DNA from 3 places in the Neobacillus sp. MER 74 genome. Region 2 is predicted to be linked to each of the others. Evidence: a T-box and tRNA genes for the amino acid it is inferred to sense, from the RefSeq annotation. Region 2 holds a T-box; the other regions hold tRNA genes.
The links. A T-box is a leader RNA that pairs with one kind of tRNA and senses whether it is charged. The one in region 2 lies ahead of alaS (alanine--tRNA ligase), so its partner is inferred to be a tRNA-Ala.
Positions count from the first base shown of each region.

Region 1: it encodes a tRNA-Ala, which carries the amino acid that the T-box ahead of alaS (alanine--tRNA ligase) is inferred to sense. The anticodon was not compared.
Region 3: it encodes a tRNA-Ala, which carries the amino acid that the T-box ahead of alaS (alanine--tRNA ligase) is inferred to sense. The anticodon was not compared.

Region 1 is NZ_JAMAUV010000026.1:41,485-50,675, forward strand. It holds gene M3610_RS24120 (nickel pincer cofactor-dependent isomerase, group 22) at 1-242, opposite strand, end outside; gene M3610_RS24125 (TRAP transporter substrate-binding protein) at 271-1,323, opposite strand; gene M3610_RS24130 (C-terminal binding protein) at 1,338-2,369, opposite strand; gene M3610_RS24135 (TRAP transporter large permease subunit) at 2,388-3,662, opposite strand; gene M3610_RS24140 (TRAP transporter small permease) at 3,659-4,213, opposite strand; gene M3610_RS24145 (TRAP transporter substrate-binding protein) at 4,266-5,297, opposite strand; gene M3610_RS24150 (GntR family transcriptional regulator) at 5,906-6,586, shown strand; gene M3610_RS24155 (DUF2178 domain-containing protein) at 6,762-7,154, opposite strand; gene M3610_RS24160 (helix-turn-helix transcriptional regulator) at 7,147-7,359, opposite strand; tRNA gene M3610_RS24165 (tRNA-Leu) at 7,650-7,731, opposite strand; tRNA gene M3610_RS24170 (tRNA-Trp) at 7,784-7,854, opposite strand; tRNA gene M3610_RS24175 (tRNA-Tyr) at 7,858-7,942, opposite strand; tRNA gene M3610_RS24180 (tRNA-Ser) at 7,968-8,060, opposite strand; tRNA gene M3610_RS24185 (tRNA-Met) at 8,086-8,162, opposite strand; tRNA gene M3610_RS24190 (tRNA-Ala) at 8,185-8,260, opposite strand; tRNA gene M3610_RS24195 (tRNA-Pro) at 8,278-8,354, opposite strand; tRNA gene M3610_RS24200 (tRNA-Arg) at 8,363-8,436, opposite strand; tRNA gene M3610_RS24205 (tRNA-Leu) at 8,457-8,545, opposite strand; tRNA gene M3610_RS24210 (tRNA-Gly) at 8,553-8,627, opposite strand; tRNA gene M3610_RS24215 (tRNA-Leu) at 8,691-8,775, opposite strand; tRNA gene M3610_RS24220 (tRNA-Thr) at 8,827-8,902, opposite strand; rRNA gene rrf (5S ribosomal RNA) at 8,928-9,044, opposite strand.
Region 2 is NZ_JAMAUV010000002.1:408,804-417,994, reverse strand. It holds gene M3610_RS06510 (cysteine desulfurase family protein) at 1-530, shown strand, start outside; gene mnmA (tRNA 2-thiouridine(34) synthase MnmA) at 570-1,688, shown strand; gene M3610_RS06500 (tetratricopeptide repeat protein) at 1,961-2,614, shown strand; gene recD2 (SF1B family DNA helicase RecD2) at 2,647-5,097, shown strand; gene M3610_RS06490 (PRC-barrel domain-containing protein) at 5,131-5,604, shown strand; gene M3610_RS06485 (hypothetical protein) at 5,616-5,807, shown strand; gene M3610_RS06480 (YrzQ family protein) at 5,890-6,024, shown strand; gene M3610_RS06475 (AI-2E family transporter) at 6,114-7,193, shown strand; T-box leader at 7,257-7,485, shown strand; gene alaS (alanine--tRNA ligase) at 7,542-9,191, shown strand, end outside.
Region 3 is NZ_JAMAUV010000051.1:13-2,594, reverse strand. It holds tRNA gene M3610_RS27320 (tRNA-Arg) at 152-225, opposite strand; tRNA gene M3610_RS27315 (tRNA-Asn) at 231-305, opposite strand; tRNA gene M3610_RS27310 (tRNA-Ile) at 315-388, opposite strand; tRNA gene M3610_RS27305 (tRNA-Gly) at 398-471, opposite strand; tRNA gene M3610_RS27300 (tRNA-Cys) at 483-556, opposite strand; tRNA gene M3610_RS27295 (tRNA-Gln) at 565-639, opposite strand; tRNA gene M3610_RS27290 (tRNA-His) at 656-731, opposite strand; tRNA gene M3610_RS27285 (tRNA-Trp) at 747-820, opposite strand; tRNA gene M3610_RS27280 (tRNA-Phe) at 834-906, opposite strand; tRNA gene M3610_RS27275 (tRNA-Asp) at 953-1,026, opposite strand; tRNA gene M3610_RS27270 (tRNA-Ser) at 1,186-1,278, opposite strand; tRNA gene M3610_RS27265 (tRNA-Ala) at 1,286-1,358, opposite strand; tRNA gene M3610_RS27260 (tRNA-Pro) at 1,376-1,452, opposite strand; tRNA gene M3610_RS27255 (tRNA-Arg) at 1,459-1,532, opposite strand; tRNA gene M3610_RS27250 (tRNA-Leu) at 1,550-1,630, opposite strand; tRNA gene M3610_RS27245 (tRNA-Gly) at 1,645-1,719, opposite strand; tRNA gene M3610_RS27240 (tRNA-Leu) at 1,759-1,840, opposite strand; tRNA gene M3610_RS27235 (tRNA-Lys) at 1,879-1,951, opposite strand; tRNA gene M3610_RS27230 (tRNA-Thr) at 1,973-2,048, opposite strand; tRNA gene M3610_RS27225 (tRNA-Val) at 2,223-2,298, opposite strand; tRNA gene M3610_RS27220 (tRNA-Glu) at 2,338-2,412, opposite strand; rRNA gene rrf (5S ribosomal RNA) at 2,452-2,568, opposite strand.

The DNA of each region.
Region 1 (9,191 bases), on a different contig from region 2:
CCGGCTTTTTTTACCGCATTTGCCGTTTCCCTTACCAAAATTGGCAGGTCTGCTACGCCCCTTGATCCTACTGCAATCGCTACAAGATCTCCAGGTTTGATCCGGGCCATTACCTTTGCCTCGGCAATTGCTTCTCGGACTGCTTCTTCCACATTTTCTATTTCAGGAGCATGAAATTTTTGCCTGACTTTTACCATCTTAGGAATCGGAATTCCCCGCAAGAGCTCATTAATAATTTCCATTTCCCATCATCTCCCGGGATCATTTAAACTATTTTCGTACCTTATCAATTTCTGCATTTAGCTCATCAACCAAGTCTTTTCCGAACTTTTCTGCAAACTTTTCTGTTACTGGTGCAATGATTTCTTTCATTTTCGCTTTTTCTTCATCAGAAACCTCATTAACCTTCATGCCATCAGCTTTAAGATCTTCAACTGCCTTCTTATCTTCTTCGCGGCTTAATTGGCGCTGATATTTTCCAGCTTCAATAGCTGAATCCTTCAGGATTTTTTGCTCTTCTTTAGAAAGACCATCCCAGAACTTCTTGCTAACAAGGAAAACAAACGGAGTGTAAACATGCTTTGTAAGGCTTAAATAATCCTGAACTTCATTGAATTTATTTGACTTAATAGTTGCAAGCGGATTTTCCTGTCCATCAACAGTTTTGCTCTCCAAGGCTGTAAATACTTCGGAGAACGCCATTGGAGTAGGGTTCGCACCAAGATCCTTGAAAGCGGCAAGGTGGACTTCGTTTTGCATCGTTCTAACTTTCAAGCCTTTAAAATCTTCCGCTGTTTTAACGGGGTGTTTACTGTTTGTCAACTGGCGGAAACCATTTTCCCAGTATCCCAGTCCAATAAGCCCATGCTCCGGAAGTTTATCAAGAAGCTTTTGGCCGACAGGACCATCTAGAACCGCATCTGCCTCTTCACCATTATTAAATAGGAATGGGAAGTCAAAAATTCCATATTCCTTGATCATTCCTACAAGAGGAGAAGTGGATGGAATGGTAATTTCCTGCAGTCCTCCTTGAAGTGCTTCAGTCATTTTTTGGTCATCACCCAGAGTTGCAGCGTAGAAAGGCTTAACTTTTAATTTTCCTCCGCTCTTCTCTGATACAATTTCAGCAAATTTTTTCAATCCAAGCCCTTCTGGATGATCTTCATTTAATCCAATACCTGCTTTGATAGTTCTTTCCTGGATACTGCTTGATTTTCCTTCACCATTAGTACTGCTGCTAGTTGAGCTTGAACCACATGCACTTAACAGGAGCAAACTTGGCAGGATTAGTCCCACACCGATTTTCTTAATCAAAGATTTCATTTTTTATCCCCCTTTTATTTAACCAGTTGGCCATATCTTTCTAATGAAACGCCTTCTTCCAGTCTTGAATGCATTTTTACCTCTTTGTTTACAAGATATTTCGGATACTCGCCGTGAATAAGGACATCAACAACACCCATTGCTGCCTTCAAACGCATTTCTTTTTCTGCTTCTTCTGAATACCATGCTACATGTGGTGTAACGATAACATTTTCCATCGATAGGAAAGGATGGTTATGGATAATTGGTTCTTCTTCAAGAACATCCAATGCTGCACCGGAAACTTTTCCGTTTTGCAATGCCTCAATAAGTGCCTGCTCGTCAATGACCGGACCTCTTGCTGTATTGACAATCAATGGAGCTTTTTTCATCCTTGCAAAATGCTCCTTGCCTATCATTCCTTTAGTACTTGGTGTAAGCGGGGCATGTACCGAAATAACATCTGATTGTTCAGCAAGAGTTTCCAGAGATACCAGAGTAACACCTTTTTTCTTTGCTTCTTCGGCAGGAAAGTATGGATCCGCTGCTATAACATTAAAGCCTAGGGGTATTACTTTTTCAGCCAGTGCTTGTGGAATCTTGCCAAACCCAACCAGTCCAAGAGTTTGGCCTCTAAATCGTTGAATAGGCTTTGTCACTTTAAAATCCCAATTTCCATTTTTCACTTGGTTGCTTGCCAACACAATTTTCCTCGTCCAGGAAAGGATAAGGGCTAATGCATGATCTGAAACTTCATCCATGCAATAATCGGGTACATTTGCTACACAAATCCCCTTTTTCGTAACCGCTTTCAAATCTATTGTATTTACACCCACTCCATACCTGGTAATAACCTGACATTTTTCAAGAGATTCTATTACTCTTTTACTTAAAGGTGCATATTGATTAATGATACCGTCAGCATCTTTGCAAGCACTTATTACTTCTTCCTCAGTACGGCACTGGGCACCGACCAATTCAATTTCACTATGCCCTTCAAAAACCTGCTCTTCATAGCAAAGGTCATCATATTCCCAATCGGTAATGACTACTTTAAATTTACCCATATCCACATCCCCTTTACGTTATATAAACCATTCGAGCGGAACTAGTACAAGATCAGGGAATAAAATTAGTAGAATCAAAACCACCACTTCTACTAGAAGGAAAGGCCAAATCCCTTTCATGATATCTTCCATGCTTATCTTACTAACTCCACAGACAACATTTAACACTGTACCGACAGGCGGCGTTAACAAACCAATAGCATTATTAAGGATAAATAGGACTCCAAAATAAACTGGATCAATCCCAGCCTTCTCAATTAAAGGCATTAAAACAGGAGTAAGGATAAGAATCGTAGGTGTCATATCCATCGCAGTTCCAATAATAATTACTAAAAGATTAATCATCAAAAGAAGTAATAATGGATGATCCAATAACGGTTCCAAAAGAGTAATAACTTGTTCAGGGAGGTTGGCAACGGTAATTAACCAAGATGAAACCAATGCAGCAGCTACTAGAAACATAACAACACTCGTCATTTTTGCTGCTCTCACAAGAACGTGAAATAGCTCTGAGAGTTTCAATTCACGGTACACCACCAGCCCAACGAATAGCGCATAAGCAGCAGCAACTACAGCCGCCTCAGTTGGAGTGAAGATTCCTCCTCTTAGCCCTCCAATAATGATCAAAGGCAATAACAGGGCCCAAAAACCATTTCTAACTGAGATCAAAATTTCTTTCATAGATTTTCGAGGCTGTACAGTCACTTGATCTTTATGGGCTACAATCGCCCAGGTAACGCAAAGCCCTACCCCAAGCAGGACTCCTGGTACAATTCCTGCCATAAAAAGTTTGGTAATCGACACTCCGCTGGTTACTCCAAAAATTATAAATCCAATACTCGGAGGAATTATTGGTGCAATGATTCCTCCTGACGCAATCAACCCGCTTGACCGGTTAACATCGTAACCGCTTTTTACCATCATCGGAATTAATATGGCACCTAGTGCAGCAGTATCTGCTACAGCTGACCCAGATAAGCTGGCAAACAATACACTTGCAATGATAGCAACGTAACCAAGGCCGCCTCTGATATGTCCCACCATAGACATCGCCATTTTAACGATTCTTTGGGAAAGCCCGCCAGCGTTCATTAATTCCCCAGCAAGCATAAAAAAGGGAATAGCCATCAAAGGAAAGTTGTCTGCTCCACTTATTAAGTTTTGGGCAATAATCTGACTATCAAATATCCCAAGAAAGTACATTAATGCAACGCCACTCAATAAAAGTGCAAAAGCAATTGGCATCCCAAGAGCCATCGTCCCAAGCAGAGAACCTAAAAACACACCAATCATGCTTGTTTTCCCTCCTTTATCAAGTCTTTTTCGTGGAAATCAATCATTTCTTCAGAATCATTAATTAGCACTAATTCTGCATCCGTCAGTTTATTAGTTAAGAGTTTAATAAGATTATTGATTAATATTAACCCCATTGAAATACTGACTAAAATCCCTGTCCCGTAAACAGCAGCAAGCGGAAGACCTGTTGCAGGAGCTTTGCTATGTAAATTGATCAAGGTCATTTTCCAGCTTCCATCAAGGACCAAATAAAGAACATATAGCATTAATAAATCACTGATAACCAGTGCTACCTTTTTCAATCCGGTTGGCAAACGTTTTACAAGCATATCAACTCCAAGATGCTCTTTATCCTTAAAAGCACCTATCGCTCCTAAAAAGGTTAGCCAGACAAATAAATAGCGGGATATTTCCTCTGACCATGTTATGCCTGAATTAAAGAAGTAACGTAAAACAACATTTCCAAAAACAAGAATGACCATTAAGGAAAGAGCAAACGCCATAAAAATGTTCAACATCGTTTCCAAGTATTTTGATAACTTTTCCATCTTCTTCCCGCCTTTCTCTATAAAGAAGAGCTTTAAGAAAGTGCATGCCTTTCTATTGCTCATCCTTAATTCGTTTTACCAAATCTTCTGCCCAGTCATATTCCTTATAGATATCTTTATATAAAGGCTCGGCAGCTTTCTCCATTTCTTTTACAAATTCATCAGATGGAGTATTAAACTTTACATTTTTTTCTTCAAGGAATTTTTTATCATCTTCATAGCTTTTTTCCATTAGTTCAAATTCATAATCTGCATATTCCTTGGAAGCATCTTCGATAATTTTTTGCTGTTCTTTTGTTAAGCTGTTATAAAACTTGCTGTTAATAATGAAAATATTAGGGCTAAACATATGTTTTGACTCTAAAACATCCGACTGAACTTCATACCATCCAGAAGCCCTCAAAGTTGCAATTGGATTATCCTGGCCATCAACAACCTTTTGTTCAAGCGCTGTAAATACTTCTGAAATAGGAAGCGGACTGACATTTGCGCCAAGAAGTTTTCCGAGAGTAATATAGTTAGGAATGTTTGGCATCCTTAATCGTAGTCCATCAAAATCATCCTGACTCTTAATTGGCTTGTTTGAAGAAAACATACGGAAACCATTTGCACTCCAGGCGAGCGGTTTCACACCATGTTGTTTTTCAAGATCTGCTGTTAGTTCTTTACCAATTTCTCCATTTAGAACTTTTTTGACATGCTCATAATCTTTAAAGAGGAATGGCCATTCTGGAACACCCATTTTTGGGATGTCAGCTTGCATAATTAAGCCCGGAATGCCCATTTCAATTGTCCCGTTACGAACCCCATCATAAAATTCCTTTTCCGCTCCAAGCGTACTATTTGGGTATATTTGAACCTTTAGGCTTCCTTTTGATTCTTCTTCAACAATCTTTTTGAACTTTTCTCTTAAAGCAACGTTTTGCGGATGGTTTTCAGCAAAATAATTTGCCACTTTTATTGTTTTAGCCGGTCCGGCTGAAGCTTCATTGGAAGACGATTTTTCTGTTGCTCCCCCGCAAGCCGAAAGAAGTAAAGAAGCACTAAGAATTACACCAGTCGCTACTGAAAATAACTTTTTCATTTAATCGCTCATCCCCCAATTAAAATGGTTTTTGTTTTTTTGAAAGCGGTATCATTTATACTAAAAAAAATTTATCACCACCTTTAGTTTTATATTATAAAACTTAGTTTTCATAATAAAACTAAAAACAAGAGACAAAATTAGTCTCGGAGTTTTATATTATAAAACTATATATAACTATTTAAAACTCTAACATCATCTTAATCTTTAACTTTCCGAATTGTCAATATCTTAATTTTCTTTATTTTTGGATATTTTTTAAAACAATTGTAAAGTGCTATATAATTCCCATAAAAAGGAAAATATTTCCTGAGATTATACCCCCAATTTTAAAAGTATAAACAAATTTTCTAACCCGAATGGATAACATAAAAATTGTAAATGAATAATTTGTGACATGTAACATTTCACATTTCATATTTCACAAGGTAATGTTAGAATAAAATAAATAATCAGTCAATTCTTTTTTATTGTCTTTTTTGTAATTTACTTTCACACAAGAAATTGACTACAAGTATATAATTCCCCTATAATTTATTAATAGTGTGACATGTTACATGTTAGGTATTGCAAATTACCTATGAATTTTGGGAGGTTAATTTACTATAATGATTGATACTTCTGCTCTTGCAACACAAGTATATAAAGAACTTCGAAATGAAATTATTTGCGGGATTTTTTCACCTGGAGAAAAATTGGATATCATTGAATTAGCAAATAAATATGGAGTAAGTCGATCACCCGTAAAAGAAGCGGTAAATCAATTGGTACATGATGGGTTAGTCGAAATATTTCCAAGAAAAGGAACATACATCACCCAATTACGTTTCAAAGATTGTATGGAGGCTCTCGATGCTCGATTTATGGTTGAAACATGGGCGGCAGCACAAGCTATTGAGCATTTATCAGATGAACAGATAGAAGATATGAAACAAATAATTGAAAAAATGGATTCACTATTGAGAGTACAGCCCTTTTCTTATGAGTCTTACAGTAAACTAGATAAGGAGTTCCATCAATTATTGGTGCAATATGCTAGGAATCATAAGGTTCAAAACATTTATGACAGTATTAACCCTATAATTTCACTAGCACGAGTTGGGTACAGTGAAGTTTTTGAAAATAGCTTAAAAAGACACAAAGATCATCATAATATGTTTGAAGCATTAAAAAATCGTGACCTCTCCTCCTTAATTGAAGCATTGCAACAACATAAGCGTTCCTTAGAAGAGGACATAAGGTTACATTGGAATGAACAATTATTTGGACCTATTGAAGAATCAAATTAGAAGCTGCAAAGTTTGTTTTCTATGGTGACCGACAAAACTGAAGAAAGCTCAGAAACATTGATATATCAACATTTCTGAGCTTTCTTTTCATTTAAAACGAACTTGAACTTAAAAAGTTCTATTTTGCTATTTAAATAATGTTATTCGTTTGTTAATTAGATAGGTTCTAGTATACTTACCTGTATTTCTTAGAATATATAAATTCTGTAATCGGAACTGTAACAAAAGTTATACCCACTACTATAACCAATGGATAATTATCAATTTCATTGAAACTGCCTGTACCTTCAGAAATAAACAATATTAAACCAGATAAAATCATGAGAACATAATAACCTATTTTGGCACTTTGGGTTTCAATATGCCTGTCTAATTCATCTTTCTCACCACCACCTTCATGATGGCCCCAATTAAGCAAATTAAAAAAATAGCTTAACGCTAGAAAACTAAAGAAAATACCAGCTGCATCTATAGTTCCATAACTAACCCATTTGTATAAGGTAAATCCTACAATGGATAGAAAAACAATAAAGACTAAAATAACGATAATACTTTTGGTTTTATTCATTCCTTTTTCCCCCAATCTCAGAGATAAATAAATCTTCCATGGCGACTCCCAATGTCCTTGCGATATCAAATGCTAACTGCAAACTTGGGTCATATTTATTGTTCTCGATAGCGTTAATCGTTTGCCTGCTTACATTGCATAATTCTGCTAACTTCCCTTGAGAAAGACTGCTTTTTTCTCTGTACTCCTTAATTCTATTTTCCATTCACTATGCCACCTTTAGATTTTATAAGGTGTAAAAGGTTTTTTACATCTTGATTATAAAATATGATAAATGGGGTGTCAAAGATATTTTACACTTCAAAATGCCATATCGATATTTACCCCCACCAGTGAACACGATTTGAAGTAATTTTGTCATGAAGGAAACTGCAAAGAATAACTTAAAGACAAACAAAAAACGCCTACTTACATTACTGTAAGTAGACGTTCAAAACGTTGATATAACTCAATTCTACTGCTAATTGACGATAAGAAAAAGTAATAAAATAAAGATACCGGTGATCGGGGTCGAACCGATACTCCTCACGGAACACGATTTTGAGTCGTGCGCGTCTGCCAATTCCGCCACACCGGCATAATAAAAATTTCATAAATAAAGCTATGAAATTTTAGTGGACAATATTCAACAGGGGCAGTAGGAATCGAACCCACACTGAAGGTTTTGGAGACCTTAGTTCTACCTTTAAACTATGCCCCTAAATGGTGGAGGGGGACGGATTCGAACCGCCGAACCCGGAGGGAGCGGATTTACAGTCCGCCGCGTTTAGCCACTTCGCTACCCCTCCACATATAAAAAACAAATGATAAAACTGGAGGAGGAAGAGGGATTCGAACCCCCGCGCGGTGTTACCCGCCTGTCGGTTTTCAAGACCGATCCCTTCAGCCAAACTTGGGTATTCCTCCATTATAATAATTAAAAAATCTTAATTGGTAGCGGCGGAGGGGATCGAACCCCCGACCTTACGGGTATGAACCGTACGCTCTAGCCAGCTGAGCTACACCGCCATAATATCGTCTTTAAAGTAATTGGTGGAGTCTAGGGGGATCGAACCCCTGACCTCCTGCGTGCAAAGCAGGCGCTCTCCCAGCTGAGCTAAGACCCCATAAGTTATTAGAAGAATGGTCGGGAAGACAGGATTCGAACCTGCGACCCCTTGGTCCCAAACCAAGTGCTCTACCAAGCTGAGCTACTTCCCGATAAAAAATGCGCCCTGAGAGATTCGAACTCCCGACCTTTTGATTCGTAGTCAAACACTCTATCCAGCTGAGCTAAGGGCGCAAATGAATTTAATTATTTTGTGGTGCCGAGGACCGGAATCGAACCGGTACGGTAGTCACCTACCGCAGGATTTTAAGTCCTGTGCGTCTGCCAGTTCCGCCACCCCGGCAATATCATGGAGCGGAAGACGGGATTCGAACCCGCGACCCCCACCTTGGCAAGGTGGTGTTCTACCACTGAACTACTTCCGCAAATTATGGTAAGTTATTTTGCTATCGCAAAAAACTTTGTTTATTTTACTTCGTAAAAAAACTTGGTGCGGGTGAAGGGAGTCGAACCCCCACGCCTTGCGGCGCCAGATCCTAAGTCTGGTGCGTCTGCCAATTCCGCCACACCCGCATATTATATTAAGTATGCTTCCGCTGATGTAATTCCAATAATTAAGAAGCATGGTGCCGGCGAGAGGACTTGAACCCCCAACCTACTGATTACAAGTCAGTTGCTCTACCAATTGAGCTACCCCGGCATATAGGTTTAAAATTTAAGAAACCGCCTGGCAACGTCCTACTCTCACAGGGACGCGTGTCCCAACTACCATCGGCGCTGAGAAGCTTAACTTCCGTGTTCGGTATGGGAACGGGTGTGACCTTCTCGCCAATGCTGCCAGACTATTTGAGGCTTCATTCCCTCAAAACTAGATAATGCTGAAGAAGTTTGTAAACTTGAGTTCACCTAGTATAATTGTCTAGCTCCAGCGTCCAGCAACTAGTGTCCTTCGGTCTTTTCCCTATGATAAGTCAACATCGAATCGCTAT
Region 2 (9,191 bases):
GACCAAAAGGAGTAGGTTTCCTTTTTTCAAAATCTAATATTAAGCTTTCTCCACGTTCCTTCGGTGGTGAGCAAGAACGAAAAAGACGGGCAGGGACGGAGAATATTGCCTCAATAGTTGGTTTTCATGAAGCTGTTTTAATATCAAATGAAAATCGTGACGCAAAGCGCAAACAATTCCTAGATCTGAAACGAACGTTAATTGATAAGCTGCAAGAGCTAGATGTAGAATTTAACATAAACGGATTACTTGATAACTCTTTGCCACATGTATTAAACTTAAGCTTTCCTGGGACAAGTGTGGAAGCAATGCTCGTCAATCTTGATTTAGCAGGTATTGCTGTATCGAGCGGCTCCGCCTGCACTGCGGGCTCAATTGAACCTTCCCACGTGCTTGTTGCCATGTTTGGAAAAAACTCAGAACGATTAACTAATTCGATTCGGTTCAGCTTTGGGTATAATACAACCATTGAAGAAGTTGTTAAGGCTGCGGAAGAAACGGCTAGAATTGTTACTCGTTTGAAAAAATAAAATTAGTAAAAGCTTTTGGCAATAGAGAGGTGAAATTCATTGGAAACAAAAGATCCGAAAAATACAAGAGTGGTAGTCGGAATGTCAGGTGGAGTAGATTCTTCTGTGGCAGCACTTTTGTTGAAGCAGCAAGGCTACGATGTCATCGGTATTTTTATGAAAAACTGGGATGACACAGATGATACTGGTTTTTGTACTGCAACAGAAGATTATGAAGATGTCATACGTGTATGTAACCAAATTGGCATTCCATATTATGCAGTTAATTTCGAAAAACAATATTGGGATAAGGTATTTACCTACTTCCTTGAAGAATATAAAGCAGGACGGACCCCTAATCCGGATGTTATGTGTAATAAGGAAATTAAATTTAAAGCTTTCCTTGAACATGCCATGAATTTAGGAGCGGACTATTTAGCGACCGGTCACTATGCTCAAGTTGAGTATCGGGATGGAGAATATAAGATGCTGCGCGGTCTGGATGAAAATAAGGATCAAACCTATTTCTTGAACCAATTGACCCAAGAACAATTAAGTAAGGTAATGTTCCCAATTGGTAATCTTGAAAAACCAAGAGTCCGGGAAATTGCGAAGGAAGCAAACCTTGCCACGGCTGCTAAAAAAGATAGCACGGGGATTTGTTTTATTGGCGAACGGAATTTTAAAGAGTTTTTAGGTCAATATTTACCTGCCCAGCCAGGGAATATGGAGACGTTCGCCGGTGAAGTTAAAGGTAAACACGAGGGCTTGATGTACCATACGATTGGTCAGCGCCATGGTCTAGGGATTGGCGGTTCGGGTGAGCCGTGGTTTGCAATTGGTAAGGATTTAGAAAGAAATATCCTTTATGTCGGTCAAGGTTTTCATCATGAAAAACTCTATTCAGACTCGATTACGGCTGTCAATGTCAGCTGGGTATCCGACCGTGAAAAGCCAGCGGAATTTAAATGTACTGCAAAATTCCGCTATCGCCAGGAAGACAATAACGTAACCGTTCGTCTCTTAGAAGATAATCAAGTGGAAGTTATTTTCGACGAACCGATTCGGGCAATTACACCAGGACAAGCAGTTGTGTTTTACAATGGTGATGAATGTCTTGGCGGTGGGACGATTGATCATGTTTTTAAAAATGGTGAACGTTTAACCTATGTGGGATAATAGAAGACCTGATTCCTCAAATGGAATCAGGTTTTTTTGTGGGTAATTCAAGGGCCTGGCGAAATAAAAGTGAAAGTTGGCGAAATCTCTCCAGAGTTTGGCGAAATAAAAATAAAAGTTGGCGAAATCCCTCTAGAGTTTGGCGAAATAAACTTCAAACTTGGCGAGATCCCACCGGCCAGTTAAATAGGGAATACCCCGTTTGGTTACAACTCTTGAAATTATTTTTTTATAAAATATGATATACTTTCTCTTAGATTGGAGTGGTACTAATGGATAAAAACCAATTAGGTGTACAATACATGCAGGATGGCAATCTGGAAGAGGCGGCAAAGGCCTTTAATGAAGCCATTCAAGAAAACCCAAACGACCCAGTTGCCTATATAAATTTCGGAAATGTACTTTCTGCAGTTGGGGACGACGAAAAGGCTCTTAATTTTTATCAAAAAGCCATTGAAATAGATGATAACGCTGCGGCTGCTTATTATAGTATTGGGACTTTGTTATTTAGCAAAGACCTATTAAACGAAGCTAAGAATATGTTTGAGACTGCAATGAAAAAGGGTCTGCAATCCAGTGATAATTATTTCATGTTAGGGCTGACGCTTGTTCAATTAGATCAAGGGAAATTTGCTCTCCCTTATCTACAAAGAAGTGTGGAGTTAAATGAAACTGATGCGGAGGCTCGTTTTCAATACGGATTATGCCTTGCACAACTAGAATTCATCGCTGAAGCTGTCATTCAATTTGAAAAATGTATCGAATTGGATCCAACTCATTCCGATGCCTTTTATAATTTAGGTGTTTCCTACGCATTTCAAGACAATCCAGCCAAAGCATTAGAAATGTTAAACAAAGCACTTGACATTCAACCCGACCATCTGCTCGCTGGTCATGCGAAAAAATTAATAGAAAACAATCAATAATACTCATTATTATATAGAAGGGAGGGAGCTAAATGGAAAAGCAAGACACGTTGGATTTATTTGCTGAACAGGGGAAATTTGTAAAAGGCAGACCGATTGTCACCATTTTTCACAATGAACAAAACCTTTACACGGTTTTACGAATAAGAGTCGATGAAACCAATCATTCTTATGAGGACAAAGAGGCTGTGGTCACCGGTTATTTTCCAAAAATCCATGAACAGGAGACCTATATCTTTTTCGGGGAATTTAAGGATCATCCTAAGTTTGGACTGCAATTTCATACCAATCATTTCCGCAAAGATATGCCCCAATCGAAACAAGGGGTCATCAACTATTTATCAGGTGAGATGTTTAAAGGTATTGGGAAAAAGACGGCTGAAAACATTGTTGAAACCTTAGGAGAGGACGCCATTTCAAAGATTCTCCACCAGCCGTCATTGCTCGACTCCATTCCAAAACTCCCTCCAGAAAAAGCAAAAATGCTTTACGATACATTAATGGAGCATCAAGGGTTAGAGCAAGTCATGGTCGCTTTAAATCAATATGGCTTCGGACCTCAAATCTCGATGCGGATTTATCAAGCCTATAAAGAACAGACGCTTGAAATTATGCAGAAGAATCCTTATAAACTTGTTGAAGATATAGAGGGAATCGGTTTTGGCCGGGCGGATGAACTCGGGTACCAACTAGGGATTTCTGGGAATCACCCTGACCGGATTAAGGCAGCCTGTCTCTACATCCTTGAAAATGAAAGCATGCAGACGGGGCATGTTTACATCCATGCTGAGGACTTATTGGAACAGGTAAAAGACCTTTTAGAAGAGAACAAGCGCGATCAAATAGAATACATAGATATTTCAAATGAAGTCATCAAGCTGCAAGAAGAGGGCAAATTAATTGGTGAAGAGAAACGCGTGTACTTACCATCCTTATATTTTGCCGAAAAAGGGCTAGTAACAAATATCCAGCGTATCCTCGAACAAACCGAATATAAGGATCAATTTCCGGAATCTGAATTTCTTCTCTCATTAGGAAGTTTAGAGGAACGACTGGGTGTCCAATATGCACCCTCGCAGCGTGAAGCCATCCAAACGGCGTTAATGTCGCCTATGTTGATTCTAACTGGTGGACCAGGGACAGGAAAAACTACGGTTATCAAAGGAATTGTAGAACTTTATTCAGAACTGCATGGCTGTTCCTTAGAGCTTAAGGATTACCAGAAAAAAGGCGAACCCTTTCCGTTCTTATTAGCAGCCCCGACTGGAAGAGCCGCTAAAAGGATGAGTGAATCGACCGGCCTCCCTGCGGTAACCATCCATCGCTTACTTGGATTTAATGGTCAAGAAGGATTTGACCGTGACGATGCAAGTCCGCTCGAAGGGAAAATTATCATCGTAGATGAAACCTCTATGCTCGATATATGGCTTGCAAATCAATTGTTTAAGGCGCTTCCCGAAAATATCCAAGTCATCATGGTTGGTGATGAAGATCAATTACCATCGGTCGGACCGGGACAGGTCTTAAAAGATTTGCTCACATCTGAACGGATTCCAACCGTACGGTTAACGGATATTTACCGACAGGCAGAAGGTTCTTCAATTATTGAACTTGCCCATGAAATTAAAAAAGGCTACTTGCCCGCTGATATCACTCAGAAGCAAGCAGATCGGTCGTTTATTAAATGTTCAACAGCCCAGGTAGCACAAGTGGTTGAAAAAGTCGCCTTTAATGCGAAAAATAAAGGCTATTCCGCAAAGGATATTCAAGTGTTAGCGCCTATGTACAGGGGGCCTGCTGGAATTGACCGCTTGAATGTTTTATTACAGGAAATATTTAATCCTAATCCTGATGGTAAAAGAAAGGAAATTGCTTTTGGTGAGGTCAAATATCGGATTGGTGATAAAGTACTCCAACTGGTGAACCAACCAGAAAGCAATGTTTTTAACGGGGATATTGGGGAAATTATCTCGATTATCTATTCGAAGGAAAACACCGAAAAACAGGATATGATATACATTTCCTTTGAAGGCAATGAAGTCGAGTACACTAGACAAGATTTAACTCAAATTACCCACGCCTATTGCTGCTCCGTCCATAAATCGCAGGGCAGTGAATTCCCGATTGTCATTTTGCCAGTGACAAGAAGTTATTATCGGATGTTACGTAGAAATTTAATCTATACAGCCATCACACGAAGTAAACAATCCTTAATTCTTTGCGGTGAAGTCGATGCTCTTAAAATGGGCGTAGAAAGAGCGGATGAACTTTCCCGTCAAACTACATTGTGTCAAAAGCTGCAAGAGTCGATTGCACCGGCTTCACATGTTGGTAAAAAGCATGAATCAAATACAGCGATAGAAAGTAATGACCAAGGTGAAGAAATAGGTTCTGCCATGTCCTACGAAGAAAAATTCATGCAGGCTAATCCAATGGTTGGAATGGAAAACGTTTCACCTTATGATTTCATGGCAAATGACTAACACTATGAATGTTCACAGGAGGTGGGACACTCTTTGCGGACATTCTCTTTATTAAAAGGACAGCCTGTTTTTGAAACAAACAGCGGTCAGAAAATTGGCGAGGTAAGTGATTTATGTATCTCGAGCACCGGCAGGGTAGACGGATTATTGGTAAAAAAAGGCGTTTTTTTCAAACAATCCTTTTTTTTGGATATCCAAAAAGTGGCTTCCTTCGGTGTAGATGGGGTAATGATTGAGGATAACACCTCTTTAGTAAAGCTGAAAGACCCCCAATATACACTTACACATCAACAGCCATTAGACGGGATGATGATGCTTTCAAAAAGCGGGGAATCCCTTGGTTTGTTAAAAGATGTATATTTTCAGGAGGAATTGGGCACAATCATAGGGTACGAAATCACGGATGGCTTCTTTTCGGATCTTACGGAAGGCAAACAAGTCATTCAATCCGGGAAGCCCTTAGCAATCGGAAAGGATGCCATTATCGTAGATGTAAATAATACGTGAGGTGTCTTTCCATGTTAAAGTGTCCCAATTGTCAAAGTAAGGATATCGGTAAAATTGGAATTAACCAATATTATTGTTGGAATTGCTTTATTGAACTTTCAGTAAACAAAGGCCTAATCAATACCCATCAAGTCGAAGAAGACGGGTCACTTAGTTCCTTGGACGATTTGTTTGAAGAAGAAGAGCGTCGTTACACCCTTTAAGAGAGAAAAGCGGAAATGCTATGCTAGACCGTTATCAAAGTGAGTAGAAACTTATTTAACGTCTATTAAAGAGGTGAAACGTATGAATAAAATGATGACGACGATGATTGCGTTTGGTGCGGGGATGGCAGCCTATAATGTCGCCCAAAGAAATAATATGATGTCCACCCGCAATATGAAAAGAATGACAAAGAAAGTAAAACGAGCGATTTTTTAGAACGAATCCCCCTCGCAGCAGAGGGGGATTATTAATGCATATTTTTACCGAGTGTCTCTAACACTAACCTGAAGGGAGGCTCGGATAATGTGGAAATTCGTATGAAGTGGTATTACCGCATCGGTTTTTTACTCCTTTTATTAATTGCTATTTATGTTTTTCTAAAAATCCGCTTTGTGTGGCTGCCTATTTTAAGGGTGGTTATCCTTATTATTCTTCCCTTTGCAATTGGAGCATTTATCACCTACTTGCTCCATCCAATTGTGGAAAAATTACATCAAAAGGGTCTCCACCGTGGATTAGCTATTTTTCTAATTTATATCTTATTTTTTGGTGGACTCGGCTTTTGCGTGTATAAAGGAGTTCCAGCAATCATTGACCAAATAAAAGATCTCTCTGAAAGTGCACCAGTATTAGCAGAGCAATACAGAGGATGGATTACTACGCTTCAATCGCACACACGGGAATGGCCAGATGGTCTGCAGACTAGAATGGATGAAGGCATTGATGCGTTTGAAAAAAAACTGGATTCCTTATTAACGGTCATTGTCAATATTTTAATTAAGTTTCTTAATTCCGCATTAATTATGATGATCATTCCATTTATTGCCTTTTATATGTTAAAGGATTTTCCGTTGATCAAACGGGCAATTTGGTATATAACACCTAAACAATGGCGGAGAAAAGGGACGCTATTCCTGAAGGATGTGGATGAATCCCTTGGCAGCTATATTAGGGGACAACTACTGGTATGTATCATTATTGGCAGTGTCTCTGCCCTATTGTTTTGGCTGTTCCATTTAAAATATCCGTTAATATTAGGTTTAATAGTGGGGATTACAAACGTCATTCCCTATTTTGGGCCCATCATCGGGGCAGTCCCGGCCGTCATTATCGCTGCCACATCATCCGTAAAATTAGTATTGATTACATTAGTTATCGTGTTTGGTCTCCAATTTCTTGAAGGAAACATTTTATCCCCTTTGATTGTGGGGAAAAGTCTTCATATGCACCCCTTAATTATTATGGCTGCATTAACAGCTGGAGGAGAAATCGGCGGGATTCTGGGACTGATCTTGGCCGTCCCGGTCCTTGTGGTGATCAAAGTAGCCATAATTCATGCGAAAAATCATTTTATTCGAAGGAATGCAAAGGAACCTAGCACTTAAGCGGAAAGATTGATTTGACAAACTTTTTTCGGGTGTCTATAATTCGTGTTATAGAGTCATTGGATGAAAATGTTGAAGGATAAAGTATGTTGTAGTCCATCTGTATCGCATTTGCGAAGAAGAGAGGAGCTTCCCTAGCTGAAAGAAGCTCTAGATGAAGGACGACAGAAAGCTAATCTGGAGTGCAGCTAATCACTGCCGTATGCCTGCGTTAAGGGTTTTTTGAGAGATGGATACGTTTTATTGTATCCATAATCAGGGTGGTACCGCGAGATAGGCTCTCGTCCCTGTTTTTTGGGATGAGGGCTTTTTTGTATGCTTTTTTATAAAAAAGGAGGTCTTCTACATATGAAAGATTTAACAGGTTCACAAATTCGTTCCATGTTTTTAGAGTTTTTTAGCAAAGAAAAAGGTCACACGATTGAGCCAAGTGCATCACTAGTGCCTCATGATGATCCATCACTTTTATGGATTAACAGTGGTGTCGCAACCTTAAAGAAATATTTTGATGGACGTGTTGTTCCTGAAAATCCGAGAATTACAAATGCACAAAAATCAATTAGAACCAATGACATTGAGAATGTTGGGAAAACGGCTCGACACCATACATTCTTTGAGATGCTTGGTAACTTTTCCATTGGTGAATATTTTAAGGTGGAAGCGATTGAATGGGCGTGGGAATTCTTAACATCTGAAAAATGGATTGGCTGGGATCCAGAACTTCTTTCAGTTACGATCCATCCTGAAGACAACGAGGCATATGACATTTGGAGAAACACCATTGGTTTGCCAGAAGAGCGTATTATTCGTTTAGAAGGGAACTTCTGGGATATTGGAGAAGGCCCAAGCGGCCCGAATACTGAAATTTTTTATGACCGCGGTCCAGAGTATGGAAATGATCCATCAGACCCAGAGCTTTATCCAGGCGGTGAAAATGACCGTTATTTGGAAGTATGGAACCTTGTATTTTCACAATTCAATCATAATCCTGACGGCACTTATACACCGCTGCCAAAGAAAAATATTGATACGGGGATGGGATTAGAGCGTATGGCTTCTGTTGTACAAAACGTCCCTACCAATTTTGATACAGATTTATTTATCCCGATTATTCGTGCAACAGAAGAGATCTCTGGTGAAAAGTACGGTCAAAACAAAGAAACCGATGTTGCGTTCAAAGTAATTGCTGACCATATTCGGACGGTTGCTTTTGCTGTCGGAGATGGAGCATTGCCATCCAACGAAGGCCGTGGCTATGTACTTCGCCGCCTGCTGCGCAGAGCTGTTCGGTATGCCAAACAAATCAACATTAATCGTCCATTCATGTATGAACTCGTACCAGTAGTTGGCGAAATTATGGATGACTTCTATCCAGAAGTAAAGGACAAAACAGATTTCATTCAAAAAGTTATCAAAAGTGAGGAAGAACGCTTCCATGAGACACTTCATGAAGGCTTAGCGATTCTAGCAACTGTCATTAAGAAGGAAAAAGAAAAAGGCAGTGATACCATCAAAGGTGCTGATATTTTCCGACTTTACGATACCTATGGATTCCCTGTTGAATTAACAGAGGAATATGCCGAAGAAGAGGGGATGAAGGTAGACCATTCCGGCTTCGAGGTCGAAATGGAGCAGCAGCGTGAACGTGCCCGTGCAGCAAGACAAGATGTTGATTCGATGCAGGTTCAAGGTGGAGTCCTTCGTGATGTAAAGGTTGAGAGTAAATTTGTTGGCTACGATGAACTCAAAACAAATTCTACTATAGCAGCGATTATTAAAAATGGTGAACTTGTTGACAGTGCGACAAGTGGTGAGGAAGTACAATTAATTCTAGATGTGACACCATTCTATGCCGAGAGCGGCGGACAAATTGCTGACCGTGGTGTAATTGTAGGTGAAGGCAGCAGTGTTGCTGTTAAGGACGTACAAAAAGCACCAAATGGTCAAAATCTACATCAAGTCATGGTTACAGCTGGAACCTTAAGAACGAATGACAAA
Region 3 (2,582 bases), on a different contig from region 2:
ACCGCCCGCGGAAAGCGAAGCCTCCTGGAACGGAAATCAACAGACTAGTTTAATGAGCCAAACAAAAAAGACTGTCGATTTAAAACCCGAAATCCTTCGGATTTGTCGACAGTCTGAAACGCTTAGATAAGCGTTTTTACTTTGTTTTTTACGCGCCTTAGAGGATTCGAACCTCTGACCCTACGCTTAGAAGGCGTATGCTCTATCCAGCTGAGCTAAAGGCGCATTTATGGCTCCGCAGGTAGGACTCGAACCTACGACCGATCGGTTAACAGCCGATAGCTCTACCACTGAGCTACTGCGGAACAATATGATGGGCCTAAATGGACTCGAACCATCGACCTCACGCTTATCAGGCGTGCGCTCTAACCAGCTGAGCTATAGGCCCATATTTATGTGGAGCGGGTGATGAGAATCGAACTCACAACATCAGCTTGGAAGGCTGAGGTTTTACCACTAAACTACACCCGCATTTATTAAATTGGAGGCAACACCCGGATTTGAACCGGGGATAGAGGTTTTGCAGACCTCGGCCTTACCACTTGGCTATGCTGCCTTTATGTATGGCTGGGCTAGCTGGATTTGAACCAACGCATGTCGCAGTCAAAGTGCGATGCCTTACCGCTTGGCTATAGCCCAATATTTATAAAATATATGGGGCGGCTGATGGGAATCGAACCCACGAATGTCGGAACCACAATCCGATGCGTTAACCACTTCGCCACAACCGCCATTATAGAATCATTTGGCAGGGGTAGTAGGAATTGAACCCACACCAAAGGTTTTGGAGACCTTCGTTCTACCTTTAAACTATACCCCTCCATATAAAAAGGTGGCTCAGGACGGAATCGAACCGCCGACACAAGGATTTTCAGTCCTTTGCTCTACCAACTGAGCTACTGAGCCACACAAAATCTATATCAACAGTAGTTACCTACTGGGGATAAAAGTACGGTCCGGACGGGACTCGAACCCGCGACCTCCTGCGTGACAGGCAGGCATTCTAACCAACTGAACTACCGGACCAGAGTTTTCAATTTGGAGCATGCTCCACGATTTGATACTGACCGCCCTGATTTCAGAAAGCATATTCAAGCAGCGGCTCAATCGTTGCGCTGTAGATCATTCGAAGAAGCATATTCGAACGTGCTCCACCCCGCGACAATAAGAATAGATTACGAGTTATGGAGGAGGAAGAGGGATTCGAACCCCCGCGCGGTATGACCCGCCTGTCGGTTTTCAAGACCGATCCCTTCAGCCAAACTTGGGTATTCCTCCGAATAAGTGGAGTCTAGGGGGATCGAACCCCTGACCTCCTGCGTGCAAAGCAGGCGCTCTCCCAGCTGAGCTAAGACCCCATTTGTTATTAGAAGCATGGTCGGGAAGACAGGATTCGAACCTGCGACCCCTTGGTCCCAAACCAAGTGCTCTACCAAGCTGAGCTACTTCCCGTTAAAGTGCGCCCTGAGAGATTCGAACTCCCGACCTTTTGATTCGTAGTCAAACACTCTATCCAGCTGAGCTAAGGGCGCATATGATTTAATTTAAATGGTGTCGAGGACCGGAATCGAACCGGTAAGGTAGTCACCTACCGCAGGATTTTAAGTCCTGTGCGTCTGCCAGTTCCGCCGCACCGGCGTAAGTTGGAGCGGAAGACGGGATTCGAACCCGCGACCCCCACCTTGGCAAGGTGGTGTTCTACCACTGAACTACTTCCGCAAAGGTTGTAAGTTATATTGCTCTTGCAAAAAACTTTGATGCGGGTGAAGGGAGTCGAACCCCCACGCCTTGCGGCGCCAGATCCTAAGTCTGGTGCGTCTGCCAATTCCGCCACACCCGCAATATTAATAGTTATTTTGCTTTCGCAAAAAACTCTAGTGAGCCATGAAGTACTCGAACCTTCGACCCTCTGATTAAAAGTCAGATGCTCTACCAACTGAGCTAATGGCTCAAAAAAAGCAAAAAAAATAAATGGTGCCGGCGAGAGGACTTGAACCCCCAACCTACTGATTACAAGTCAGTTGCTCTACCAATTGAGCTACCCCGGCGTAAAATTTGAAAAAATATTTAGTTTGAACACGCTGGTATTGTTACCGTCATCCTGACCTCAAAAAGCTTGTCCAAGCAGCAGCTCGGTCAGTATGCTGAAGTTCATTCAGGAAGCATATTCGGTCGTGCTCTACCAATTGAGCTACCCCGGCGTAATCTATAAAAGATAAATATGGTGGAGGATGACGGGATCGAACCGCCGACCCTCTGCTTGTAAGGCAGATGCTCTCCCAGCTGAGCTAATCCTCCAAAATAATGAAAGTTATTTTCACTAGCATGAAAAAACTTTGGTGACCCCTACGGGATTCGAACCCGTGTTACCTCCGTGAAAGGGAGGTGTCTTAACCACTTGACCAAGGGGCCATATTAAATATTGACGAAAAAAATAACCCAAAAGGGTTAGCCTGGCAACGTCCTGCTCTCACAGGGACGCGTGTCCCAACTACCATCGGCGCTGAGAAGCTTAACTTCCGTGTTCGGTATGGGAACGGGTGTGACCTTCTCGCCATTGCTGCCAGACTATTTAATTGAGG